3 regions of the Oerskovia sp. Root22 genome follow, and region 3 is predicted to be linked to each of the others. Evidence: riboswitches for the same ligand, from Rfam matches in the RefSeq annotation. Region 3 holds a riboswitch; each other region holds the start of a gene.
What was found. Region 3 has a riboswitch for S-adenosylmethionine ahead of ASE15_RS11060 (LLM class flavin-dependent oxidoreductase). Riboswitches for the same ligand answer to the same signal wherever they lie in the genome.

Region 1: another riboswitch for S-adenosylmethionine. It lies ahead of ASE15_RS16160 (nucleotidyltransferase domain-containing protein); the one in region 3 lies ahead of ASE15_RS11060 (LLM class flavin-dependent oxidoreductase).
Region 2: another riboswitch for S-adenosylmethionine. It lies ahead of ASE15_RS17370 (rhodanese-like domain-containing protein); the one in region 3 lies ahead of ASE15_RS11060 (LLM class flavin-dependent oxidoreductase).

What each region holds. Positions count from the first base shown of each region.
Region 1 is NZ_LMIL01000011.1:155,193-159,395, forward strand. It holds gene ASE15_RS16150 (carbohydrate ABC transporter permease) at 1-54, shown strand, start outside; gene ASE15_RS16155 (LacI family DNA-binding transcriptional regulator) at 189-1,223, shown strand; SAM riboswitch class IV at 1,352-1,471, shown strand; gene ASE15_RS16160 (nucleotidyltransferase domain-containing protein) at 1,772-2,419, shown strand; gene ASE15_RS16165 (chitinase) at 2,567-3,220, opposite strand; gene ASE15_RS16170 (hypothetical protein) at 3,311-4,203, opposite strand, start outside.
Region 2 is NZ_LMIL01000011.1:445,426-449,628, forward strand. It holds gene ASE15_RS17360 (LLM class flavin-dependent oxidoreductase) at 1-61, opposite strand, end outside; gene ASE15_RS17365 (O-succinylhomoserine sulfhydrylase) at 186-1,445, opposite strand; gene ASE15_RS17370 (rhodanese-like domain-containing protein) at 1,469-1,933, opposite strand; SAM riboswitch class I at 1,940-2,032, opposite strand; gene ASE15_RS17375 (phosphotransferase enzyme family protein) at 2,109-3,047, shown strand; SAM riboswitch class IV at 3,146-3,260, shown strand; gene ASE15_RS17380 (aminotransferase class V-fold PLP-dependent enzyme) at 3,301-4,203, shown strand, end outside.
Region 3 is NZ_LMIL01000009.1:123,933-128,135, forward strand. It holds gene proB (glutamate 5-kinase) at 88-1,230, shown strand; SAM riboswitch class IV at 1,395-1,505, shown strand; gene ASE15_RS11060 (LLM class flavin-dependent oxidoreductase) at 1,594-2,700, shown strand; gene ASE15_RS11065 (ABC transporter permease) at 2,719-3,771, shown strand; gene ASE15_RS11070 (ABC transporter permease) at 3,768-4,203, shown strand, end outside.

The DNA.
Region 1 (4,203 bases), on a different contig from region 3:
CTGCTGCAGCGCTACTGGCAGGTCGACCTCGCCGCCGGCGCGGTCAAGGCCTGAGGATGTCCCTAGACTCACGTGTCGTGGAGCAGTCCGGGAACGACGTCGTACCCCAGCCCGTCGACGCCGTGCGCGAGGACGGTCGCGAAGCCGCGCGCGGCACCTCCCCGGGTGCGGGGGCGGGCGCCGGACCCGTGCGCGAGAGGCGGGCGGCGGCGTCGGGCAACGGGGCGAAGCGTCGCCCCACGATCCGCGACGTCGCGGACGTCGCGGGCGTCTCGCGCGGGACCGTGTCCCGCGTGATCAACGGTGGCCACTGGGTCTCTCCTGATGCCCTCGCGGCGGTCAACGAGGCGATCCGGACCACGGGGTACGCCGCGAACCAGCACGCGCGCAGCCTCGTGACGGGGCGGTCGAACTCGATCGCGTTCCTGTTGACCGAGCCGCAGCACCTGCTGTTCGAGGACCCCAACTTCTCGATCCTGCTGCGGGGCGCGGCCGAGGAGCTCGCGAAGCGCGAGATGCCGCTGCTGCTCATGGTCGCGGGGACCCCCGAGGAGCGTCGCCGCATCGGTGGGTACGTCGCGGCGGGGCACGTCGACGGCGTCCTGCTCATCAGCTCGCACCAGGGCAACCCGATGCTGGCCGAGCTGCTCAAGCAGAAGGTCCCGACGGTCGCCTGCGGTGTCCCGCTCGGGTACGAGGGGCGCGTCGGGTACGTCGCGGCCGACGACCGGGCCGGGGCGCGCACCATGACGCAGCACCTGCTCGACTCGGGGCGCACGCGCATCGCGACGATCACGGGTCCGCTCGACACCCCGGGCGGGACGCTGCGCCTCGACGGGTACCGCGACGCGCTGGGCGACCGGTTCGACGAGTCGCTCGTCGCGCACGGCGACTACTCGCGCGAGCGGGGCCGGCTCGCGATGGCCGAGCTGCTCGAGCGGCGCCCTGACCTCGACGCCGTGTTCGTGGCGTCGGACCTCATGGCGGCGGGGGCGCTCGTCGCGCTCCAGGCCACGGGGCGGAGCGTGCCCGGGGACGTGGCCGTGGGCGGGTTCGACGACTCGGGGGTCGCGGCGTCGCTCCACCCGGCGCTGACGACCATGCGGCAGCCTTTCGAGCGCATCAGCGCCGAGATGGTGCGGCTGCTGCTCGAGGTCGTGGAGGGCCAGGAGCCTGCGGCCATCACGCTGCCGACGTCGCTCGTGGTGCGGGACTCGGCCTAGGGAGGTTCGGCCTCGCCCGGCCAGTCGCGGTCGTGCGCGACGGGCACCGAGGCGCTCGGGCACAGGGGTGCGCCGTGGCGCGCCGGGGTGATTTGTCCTTGTGTGTCCCGTCTGGCAGGGTGGGCATCGGTCACGAGTGACCGGCGATACGCCCTCCGCGTGCCGGTCCGGCAACCGCGTTCCCGCGCACGGTGCCTCTGAGGAAGACCCGCCCGACCCGGCATCCGGGCCTTCGGGAAGTGCGAGGTCGAGGTCGCGTTCATCGTGGCCTCGACCCTTGCCCTGAGGCCGCCGCTGCGGCCCGGTGGGCTCAGGCCGCCGACTGCCTGCGGTGAGCGCGTTGTCCACAGATCACTGGCCTTCGCTCCGCGTGCTGTCCTGAGCCGTCATCCTGTCCGTGAGGCGTTCGGACGGTCGGGCGACGACGCCGAACCGGGGGAGGGGAGGGTGTGTTTTCTCTGTAGCCACAACAATTGTGGTGGCTACAGAGAAAACACACCCTCCCCCCCCGGGTCCTCGTGGAGGAGATCAGGACTCAGGGGGAGCGGATGGACTGGAGCAGCCCGGTCTCGGCGGTCGTGCCCGGGCTCGAGGGGCCCGTCCTGCGTGCGCTCTGGAACCGTCAGGGCGAGCTCACGGGTGGGCAGGTGCATCGCGTCGCGCACACCGGATCGTCGGAAGGGGTCCGTCGCGCTCTCGGGCGGCTCGAACGGCAAGGGATCATCCAGCGGCGGACCATCGGGTCGACGAACTACTTCCGGGTCAACCGCGACCACCTGTGCTGGCCCGCGATCGAGGCGCTCTTCGACGCGCTGCATCCCTGGTGCGAGCTGCGCCGACGCATCGACGAGCTGCTTCATCAGGTCGTGCGGGACGACGGCCGTCGCCGGTCGATCGGCGTCGCTGTCGTCGGGTCGGCCGCTCGCGGCGACGGCACCGCGGCCGACGACCTGGACCTCCTCGTCGTCGTCCCCGACGACCTTCCGGCCTGGATCGCCCACGAGCTCACCGACCAGCTGCGCCGCGACGCGGGAGCCTGGTCCGGCAACGACGTGGACGTCCACCTCCGCACGATCGCGTGGCTCGACGCCGAGCGCGACCGCCCCGGGGCCCTCGAGCGGTGGGCGCACGACGCCGAGCAGGTGCTCGGGCCACCCGTGCACGAGCACCTGACCCTCGTCGTCCTCCCCGACTGACTGCCGACGGGCCGGCGCAGCCGCCGCGTCCCCGCGCGCCTGCGCACGGGCCCGCTCCGCACCCGCCCGCGCCGCCCCGCACCCGCCCGCGCCGCGCAAAACCGCGCCCGACGGCGGAGGGCGCGCTCCGCCGTCGGGCAACGGACCTCAGCAGGTCAGGTTTTCGCCCGTCGTGGTGCCCAGGAGCTCGGCGTATCGGCGGAACAGCGCGACCCGGTTCGCGACCTGGCGTGGGTTGCCGCCGTCGCACTCGAGCGGGCCGTTGATCGCGCGGATCGTCTCGCGGAAGCCGTGGTCCCCGACGATCGCCTCGTGGCACGTCATGGTGCCCTCGCCCGGCTGCGTGTTCCAGTACCAGAGCGCGGTCTTCCAGGCGACGGTCGCGTCGGTCTCGACCAGGTACGGGTTGTTCAGCAGGTCGATGCCCAGGGCGTCACCCGCGGCCTTGTAGTTGAAGTTCCACGAGAGCTGGATGGGCCCTTTGCCGTAGTACGCGGACTGGCCCGCGGGGCACCCGTACGGCTGCGACGGGTCGCAGTAGTGCGAGTACACGGCGGTGTTGAGCTCGCTCACGTGCAGCAGACCCGTGCTCTCGTGGCTCACGTTCGCGAGGAACGCCGCAGCTTCGCGGGCCGCGACCACCGGCCCGCCCGACGTCGCGAACTCCGGGTACGCCGCGGTCGCCGCGACCAGGCCCTCGTACGTGTAGAACGGGTTGCGGTCCGGGAACATCTCCTCGAACTGCGCCTCCGTCACCACGAAGCCCGTCGTGATGCCGCTCGTCGAACCTGTCTCAGCCATGAGCCACCCTCTCGTCACTGATCCCGGCCGGCCGCTGGGTCGCGGCTCGACGACGAGCCGCGACGGCCGGACGGCGTCTCCGCGGTCACCCTAGGGGACGGGTGCGGGCTCCTCGGCATCGGTGTGCAGGGTGCTCCGGGGGAGGTCATCACCGGGCGTCGCGCCGATCGTGCCGGCTGTGCCCACCGGCTCCACGCGCCCCTCGACCGAGGTGCTCCCGGCCGGATCGGCGGCCGGCACCCCGGTCGGCTCGCCACCCGTCGCGCGGTAGACGAGGGCCGCGACGAGCCCTGCCGACCAGCCGAGGACGAGGGGCCAGAAGAGGCTCGCCTGGACCGAGGACAACGCCAGGTTGAGCGTCGTCGAACGCAGCTCGCCCACCGCGAAGGCCGTGACCGAACGCGACGCCGCAGCCACCGACGACGCCGCGATCGTGACGAACCAGACCGCGAGCACCAGGCTCCAGCGGCTCGCGCGCGGCGGCAGGCGCCGGGTCGCGAGCCACGTGCCCCCGGCGACGACGAGTCCCACGAGCACCGCCAGACCGACCTCGAGCGGCTCGACCACGGTCCGGCCGGCCGTGAAGCGCCAGGCCATCGCCCCCGAGGTCACCTCAGCCAGCAGGTCGACCGGACCGCGCGCGCTGCGGTGCCACACGAGCCACGACCCTGATGCGCCGACGCTCGCCCAGACGAGCGCCCCCACGCCGCCCGCGACGAGCACCGTCGGGTAGGCGCGGGCCCGCAACGGCTTGCGCGCGCGACGCGTGGCCGGGAGCGAGGCCGGGTCGTGGCGGCTCGTGAGGCCCAGGGTGCCGACCGCGACGAGCCCGACGAGCCACCCGGCGGCCAGCCCCCACGAGCCGCCGTCGAACGACGCCGTGAGCAGGAGGAACGCCGGGTTCTCGGGGGAGGGGAACGTGACGTCGGCGACGACGTCGGCGACCGCGCCCGCGGCACCGCCCACGACGACCGCGAACCAGG
Region 2 (4,203 bases), on a different contig from region 3:
TGGACTGTCCCGAACGGACGGGGACGAGGTCGAGGACGGAGAGGCGCGGCGAGATAGTCATCGCCAGGTCCAACCCCGGGAGGCGGTCAGGGTATTCCTGCCCGCTGCTACCGGGTGCGGAGTACTCGTCGCCGTCCGGCCGGTCTCACGACGAGTACTCCGCACGCAGCGGTGCGGCGGGCGGCTCAGCGCGCGGCGAGCGCCTGCTCGACGTCCTCGATCAGGTCGAGCGGGTCCTCGAGGCCGATCGACAGGCGCACGGTCGTCTCCGCGATCCCGACGGCGGCACGGCCCTCCGCGCCCAGCTTGCGGTGCGTCGTGGTCGCGGGGTGCGTGATGAGGGACTTGGCGTCGCCCAGGTTGTTGGAGATGTCCACGATCTGCAGGGCGTCGAGGAACTGGAACGTGCGCTTCTTGAGGAGCTCGGCGTCCGTGCCCGGGTCGTCGGCGCCGGGCACGTCGAGGTTGAACGTCACGACCGTCCCGCCGCCGCTCTGCTGGGCCTTGGCGAGCTCGACCTGGGGGTGCGAGGCGAGGAACGGGTAGCGCACGGCCGTGATGCCGGGCAGCTCCTCGAGCGCGGTCGCGACCTGGAGCGCTGCGGCGTTCTGGGCCTTGACGCGCACCGACAGGGTCTCGAGGCCCTTGACCAGGACCCACGCGTTGAACGCGCTGAGCGAGGGCCCGGTGTTGCGGATGAAGGTCTGGACCGGGCCCTTGACGTACTCCTCGGAGCCCAGGATCGCGCCGCCGAGCACGCGCCCCTGCCCGTCGATGTGCTTGGTCGCCGAGTACACGACGACGTCCGCACCGAGCTCGAGCGGCTTCTGCAGCACGGGGGTCGCGAACACGTTGTCGAGCACGACGACGGCCCCCGCCGCGTGCGCGAGGTCGCTCACGCGGCGCACGTCGATCACGTCCTGCATGGGGTTGGACGGGGTCTCGAAGAAGACGACGTCCGCAGGGGTCGACAGCGCTTCCTCCCACTGCGACAGCACGTGACCGTCGACGTAGTCGGTGCGCACGCCCCACTTGGCGAAGATCTCGTCGAAGATCACGAGCGACGAGCCGAACAGGGCGCGGGCCGCGACGATGCGCGACCCGGAACCGACCAGGGCCGCGAGCGACGTGAAGACCGCGGACATGCCCGACGCCGTGGCGTAGCAGGCCTCGGCGCCCTCGATGAGTCGCAACCGCTCCTCGAACGTGTGCACGGTCGGGTTGCCGTAGCGCGAGTAGATGAAGCGGTCGACCTCGCCCGCGAAGGCGGCCTCTGCCTCGGCGGCGCTCCCGTAGACGTAGCCCTGCGTGAGGAAGAGCGCCTCGCTCGTCTCCTCGAAGTTCGAGCGGGCGTGGCCGCCGCGCACCGCGAGGGTGTCGGGCCGCACCGAGCGGGGCAGCGGGCCGCGGCCCGAGCCGCCCGGGACCCCGGCGGGAATGCGCAGGACGCCGTCCCCGGTCGCGGCGCTCACGACTGCTTCCAGGGGAGGCCCGCTGCGCGCCAGCCGTCGGAACCACGGTGACCGGCGCCGTCGAGCGCTCCCTCGAAGCCCTCGAGGACGTTGTACGCGGGGCCCAGGCCGGCGGCGGTCGCGGCCTTGGCCGCGCCGATCGAACGGGCTCCCGAGCGGCACAGGAACACGACGGGGGTCTCGGGTGTCACGCCGGCCGCGGCGAGGTCCGTGACGAACGACGGGTTGGGCCGGCCCTCGACCGTGACCCACTGGGTCAGGACCGGCTCGCGGCCCGTCGAGGACAGGTCGGGGACGCCGACGAAGCGCCACTCGGCGTCGGTGCGGACGTCGACGAGGACGGCGCCCGGGGCGCTCTGGAGCAGGCCCCATGCCTGCTGGGGAGTGATGTCGCCGGCGTAGCCGTCGGCGGGCCGGGCGTCGGGGACCGGTGCAGCGGTCGCGCGGTCGGGGGCACTCATGGTGATCCTCCATCGGTCGTGGCGGTAGCACCCTCGCCCGTCACCGGGGGGTTGCTGCGGCGTCATCGTGCCAAGTCACTCAGCCGCTCTGGATGGTTGCGTCGGATCGTACGTCACCGTGCCCACGGAGTGAAACGGGTGTCTCGCAGGGTGGGCAGGGGATAGGTTGCTGCGCATGGAGCACCCTGCGCGCCGCCACGAGGTAGAGGATTCCCGTCGAGACAGCGGGCTCGGGGCCTCTACCTCGACGCAAGCCCTCTACCTCACGGCAGGCGGTCGTGACCAGAGCCCGCCCGAGGAGGTCCTGACCGGGGGCAACTCCTCGACCGTCGTGCGGAGCGGCGACACGGTCCGCCGGACCGCCGGGCCCTGGACGCCGACCGTCCACGCGCTCCTGCGCCACCTGCGCGCGCACGGCATCACCGAGGTGCCCGAGCCGCTGGGGACCGACGAGCAGGGGCGCGAGGTCCTGTCCTATCTCCCGGGCGACGTCGCGAACTATCCCCTTCCCCTGTGGGTCTGGGACGAGTCGGTGCTCCGTGACGCGGGCGCGCTGCTGCGGCGCGTGCACGACGCGAGCATCGGGTTCCTCGCCGCCACGGCCGACAGCGGGCTCCCCGGGGGCTCCGTCGTCGACGGCGCTGCCGCCGTCCCCGCACCCGCCGCCGCCCCGACCTGGCAGCTCCCGGCGCGCGAGCCGGTCGAGGTCGTGTGCCACAACGACTTCGCCCCGTACAACCTGGTCTTTCGCGACGGGGTCGTCGTCGGGCTCATCGACTTCGATACCGCGAGCCCCGGCCCCCGGATCTGGGACCTGGCTTACCTCGGCTACCGGCTCGTGCCCCTCGTGGCGGACGCCGGGGACGGGGAGGGAGCCGACGTCGTCGGGCGCCTGGATCCTCTCGCGCGCCTCGACGCGCTAGTCGCGGCCTACGGGCTGCCCTTCTCGCGTCGCGAGGTCCTGACCGTCGTGGTCGCGCGGCTCGACGAGCTCGCGGCCTTCACCGACGAGCGGGCGTCAGCGACCGGGCGGGACGACTTCCGGGAGCACGCGGCCATGTACCGGGCCGACGCGCGACACATTCAGGCGCTCGCGGACGCGTCGCCTCGCTGAGCGGGCTCGACCGCCTGACAGGCACCCTCTGCCCACCATCCGAGACGCCGTGCCCACCGGTTGACACGCTCTGCGGGCCTCGCCCATCCTTGACACCAGGTCATGAGTGCCAGCGCAAAACCCCGGTTTGCTGGCCGGCAACCCTCCTCCGCGGCGGGGTGCCCCGGGTGACGACCAGGTCCCTCTCTACAAGGAGGGGGGCAAGCGCGGAGGGGCCGCAGGGCGAACTCCGACGACCACCGGAGGACGTGCCATGAGCGCACACGCAGTCATCGAAGCCCCTACCTCGTGTGCCGTGCTGCCCGTCGTGGGCAGCGACACCCTGGTCCCCCTCGTCGACGGGCGCAGCGTCCCGTACGCCAACCTCGACGTCGCGGCGTCGGCCCCGGCGCTGCAGGTCGTGGCCGACCGCGTCAACGAGGTCCTGCCGCTCTACGCGAGCGTGCACCGCGGCGCGGGCTACCTGTCTCAGGTGTCGACCGCGCTCTACGAGGCCGCGCGCCAGACCATCGGCGCGTTCGTCGGCGCCCGCGAGGACGACGTCACGATCGTCACGCGCAACACCACGGACTCGCTCAACCTGCTCGCGGGCTGCGTCCCGGCCCAGGCCGACGGTTCGCCGGGCCGTGTGCTCGTGCTGGACGTCGAGCACCACGCGAACCTCCTGCCGTGGCAGCGCACGGGCGGGGCCACGGTCCTGGTCGGCGGTGCGACGGTCGCCGAGACCCTGTCCGGGCTGCGCGCAGAGCTGTCGCGCTTCCCGTACGCGCTCGTCGCGATCACGGGGGCCTCGAACGTCACGGGCGAGTCGCTGCCGCTCGCCGAGGTCGTCGCCGCGGCGCACGACGCCGGAGCGCGGGTCCTGCTCGACGGCGCCCAGCTCGTCCCGCACCGGGGCGTCTCGCTCGCCGCGAGCGACGTGGACTACGTCGCGTTCTCGGGCCACAAGACCTACGCGCCGTTCGGTGCGGGCGCGCTCGTGGGGCGCCGTGACTGGCTCGACGCCGGCACGCCCTACCTCGCCGGGGGCGGCGCGGTGCGCAACGTGACGCTCGACGGCACCACGTGGCAGAGCGCCCCGGCGCGGCACGAGGCCGGGTCGCCCAACGTGATCGGCGCGGTCGCGCTCGCCTCGGCGTGCGACGCGCTCGCGGCG
Region 3 (4,203 bases):
CGCGGCAGGGTCCATGTCGTCTCACCCCGGGGTGTCACACGGTGACATGACTCCGCGCCCGGGCGCCTGGCGCGCGATGATGTCCCGGTGAATGCGCTCTCCGCACGCTCCCAGGTCGCCACGGCCCACCGGGTCGTCGTCAAGATCGGCTCCTCCTCGCTCACCGGACCGGACGGGCACCTCAGCGTCCCGGCCCTGCACGCGCTCGTCGACGTCATCGCCGCGCGGCACGCCGCGGGCGGGCAGGTCGTGCTCGTGACCTCGGGGGCGATCGCGGCGGGGATCGGTCCGCTCGGCCTCAGCGCCCGACCACGCGACCTCGCCACGGCCCAGGCCGCGGCCTCGGTGGGCCAGGGCCTCCTGGTCGCCCGGTACGCCCAGGCGTTCGCCGAGTACGGCATCCGCGTGGGGCAGGTCCTCCTCACGGCCGAGGACACCATCCGCCGCGGGCACTACCGCAACGCGCAGCGCTCGCTCGAGCGGCTCCTCGACCTGGGCGTCGTGCCCGTCGTCAACGAGAACGACGCGGTCGCGACCGACGAGATCCGCTTCGGCGACAACGACCGCCTCGCGGCGCTCGTCTCGCACCTGGTCCGCGCCGACGTCATGGTGCTGCTGACCGACGTCGACGGGCTCTACGACGGCCCGCCCTCGCGCCCCGGCACCCAACGCATCCGCGAGGTCCGCTCGCCGCTCGACCTCGAGGGCATCGAGGTCACGGGGCGCGGCAGCTCGGTCGGGACGGGCGGCATGCTCACCAAGCTCGAGTCCGTGCGCATCGCGACCGGCTCGGGCATCCCGGTCGTGCTGACCAAGGCCGCGAACGCCGAGGGCGCGCTCGCCGGGCGCGAGGTCGGGACCTGGTTCGCCGTGACGGGCAAGCGCACCACGCGCCGACGCCTGTGGCTCGCGCACGCCGCGCGCACGCGGGGGCGCCTCGAGCTCGACGAGGGGGCCGTGACCGCGGTCCTGGGCGGGCGGGCCTCGCTGCTGCCCGCGGGCGTGGTCGGGGTCACGGGCGACTTCGACGCGGGCGACCCCGTCGAGCTCGTCGCGCCCGACGGGCGCGTGATCGCGCGCGGCCTCGTGGCCTTCGACTCGACCGACATCCCCGACCTCCTCGGCCGCTCGACGCACGAGCTGCGCGACAAGCTCGGCGAGGGCTACGACCGCGAGGTCGTGCACCGCGACGACCTGGTGCTCGTGGGGCGCAGGCGCAAGGCGTCCTGAGGGCGGCTCGCGGCTGCAGCGCGGAGGCGGCGCTCGGTCCCACGACGGGGCCCGGAGACCTGGAACGGTCTCCGGGCCCCGTCTCTCGTTTGCGTTGTCTCATGGAGTGGGACGCCGCTCTCACTCCTTGACTGCACGGCGCCGGGAGGCTTTCCTGTGCGGCAGGTGAAGAGCGCCAGCGCCAAGACCCGGCTCGCTGGCCAGCAACCCTTCGATGTGACGGGGTGCTCCGGGCAGGACCTGACCGCGCCGACAGGTCGCGGTAAGCACACGACGTGACGAACGACCCCCGTCCACGGGTTCCTGTGGCGTGCCCGGGGACGGGCGGGACCCGCACGTCGTCCGACCGAAGGACGCACCATCGTGAGCCAGAGCACCCCGGCGATCTCCTCGCTGGCCTTCCTCACCCCCGGGAACTTCCCGGACGACGACCCCGCCAGCGGTCTCGAGGCGACGCTGCGGCTGTTCGAGCGCGCCGAGGCCTGGGGGTTCGACGGAGCGTGGGTCCGCCAGCGGCACCTCGAGCACGGGATCTCGTCGGCGACCGTCTTCCTCGCTGCGGCGTCCCAACGCACGAGCACGATCGAGCTGGGGACAGGCGTCATCCCGATCGGGTACGAGAGCCCGTTCCGCCTCGGGGAGGACCTCTCGACCGCCGACGTCCTCGCGCAGGGGCGCCTCCAGGTGGGCCTGAGCGCGGGCCGTCCGCCGCACGCCGACCTGATCGGTGACCTGGTCTTCGACGGGGACTGGGAGTCCCACGACTTCTCGCACGCACGCATCGAGCGGCTCGCGGCCAACCTGTCGGGCGGTTTCATCGGCGACGAGGACACCGTGGTGCACTCGCCCGGGAACGTCCAGCGGCCCCGGCTGCAGCCGCACAGCCCGGGGCTCGTCGACCGCCTCTGGTACGGCGCCGGCTCGCGCCGCTCGACCGAGTGGGCCGCGCGCAACGGGCTCAACCTCCTGACCGGCAACATCGTGGCAGGCGAGGAGTCGGACGACTTCGTCACCGCCCAGCTCGCGAACCTCGTCGCCTACCGCGCGGGGCGCGGCGACGCGCGGACCACGCGGGTCGCGCTCGGGCGGGTCATCGTGCCGACCGACTGCGCCGACGCCTCGTCGCGCCGACGCTACCGAGCCTTCGAGGAGTCGCGCCGAGCCCGGACCCTCGCCCCGCAGGGCGAGCGCCGGACGCTCTTCGCGCCCGATCTCGTGGGGCCCAGCGAGGAGATCCTCGAGCGGCTCGTGGCGGACGCCGTCGTGGGCGAGGTCAGCGAGCTGCGCCTCGAGCTGCCCTACGAGCTCAGCGACGAGGAGTACGAGCAGATCCTGCACGACGTCGCGACTCTCGTCGCCCCGGCCCTCGGCTGGACGCCGGCCACGGACCGTGCGGGAACGGCCGGCTCGACGGTGCCGGGATCGCCGCCCGTCGAGCGGACCGCCGCCGCCGTCGCCGTCGGCGCCTGACGGAGGGGGAGAACCACCATGGGACGCTATCTCGCGACGCGACTGGCCCAGGCGGTCGGCGTGCTCTGGGCCGCCTACACGGTGTCCTTCATCGTGCTCTACGCCCTGCCCGGCGACCCGGCCCAGCTCATGGCCGGGGCCGACGCCAACGACATCACCCCCGAGCAGCTCGACGCGCTCCGTGCCGAGCACGGTCTGGACCGCCCGCTCGTGGTCCAGTACTTCTCCCAGCTCGCCGGGCTGTTCCGCGGGGACCTCGGTCAGTCGATCAGCACGGGGCGCCCCGCTGCGGACCTCATCGTCGAGGCGATCCCACCGACCGTGCAGATCGCCGCGGCCGGTCTGCTGCTCGCGGTGGTGCTCGGCGGAGGGCTGGCCGTCGCGGCCACCTACACACGGTTCCGCGGTCTCGGGCAGCTGCTCCTCGGGCTGCCGCCCCTCGGGGTCGCGATCCCCGCCTTCTGGTTCGGCCTCCTGCTCATCCAGTGGTTCTCCTTCACCCTGCCGATCTTCCCCGCGATGGGGAACAAGGGGTTCGCCTCGATCGTCCTGCCCGCGATCACGCTCGCCGTGCCCACCGGGGCGACGATCGCCCAGCTGTTGTCCAAGAGCCTGGCCACCACGCTGCGGGAGCCGTACATCGACGCGGTGTGGGCCAAGGGAGCCGGTCGCCCGAGGGTCTTCTTCTCGCACGCCCTGCGCAACGCCGCGCTGCCCGCACTGACGATGACCGGCCTGATCGTCGGCCAGCTGCTCTCCGGCACGGTCGTCACCGAGACGGTGTTCTCCCGACCGGGACTCGGCCGCGTGACCGCGTCCGCGGTGCAGACCCAGGACATCCCGGTCGTGCAGGGCATCGTGATCTTCGCCGCCGTCGTGTTCGTCGTGTCCAACCTGCTCGTCGACCTGGCCTACCCGTTGCTCGATCCCCGCGTGGTGACGGGACGTCGCCGAGGCGCGACCACGCCTGGGGCGACGCCCGGGGGAGGGGCCGCCGCCCCCGAGGACCAGACCGTACCCACCAGATCGTCGACCCCCGAGGTCGCCGTCCTTCACGGAGGTGCAGCATGACCGACACCGCCCTCGCCCCGCACGAGCAGAGCGTCCTGCCGGAGGCCGATGCCGTCGACGGCACCACGCCCGGTCTTCGGCGGCCCTCGTCCGCGGACCTGCCGCCCGGCCGCGTCCGTGGCCTCTCGAGCCTCGTGGCGGGCCTGGGCTTCGTGGTCCGGCGGCCCGGTCTGCTCGCGGCCGTGGTCTGGATCGTCGTCGTCCTGGTGGCCGCCTTCGCCCCGACGCTGCTCGCGCACTCCGACCCGCTGACCGGGGTGCCGGCCGACAAGCTCCAGCCGCCGTCGGCCGAGCACTGGTTCGGGACCGACCAGCTCGGCCGCGACCTCTACTCCCGGGTGGTTCACGGCACAGCGCTCACGCTCCAGGCCTCGCTCATCGCGGTCGGCCTCGGGCTCGTCGTCGGCTCGACGCTGGGCCTGCTCGCGGGGT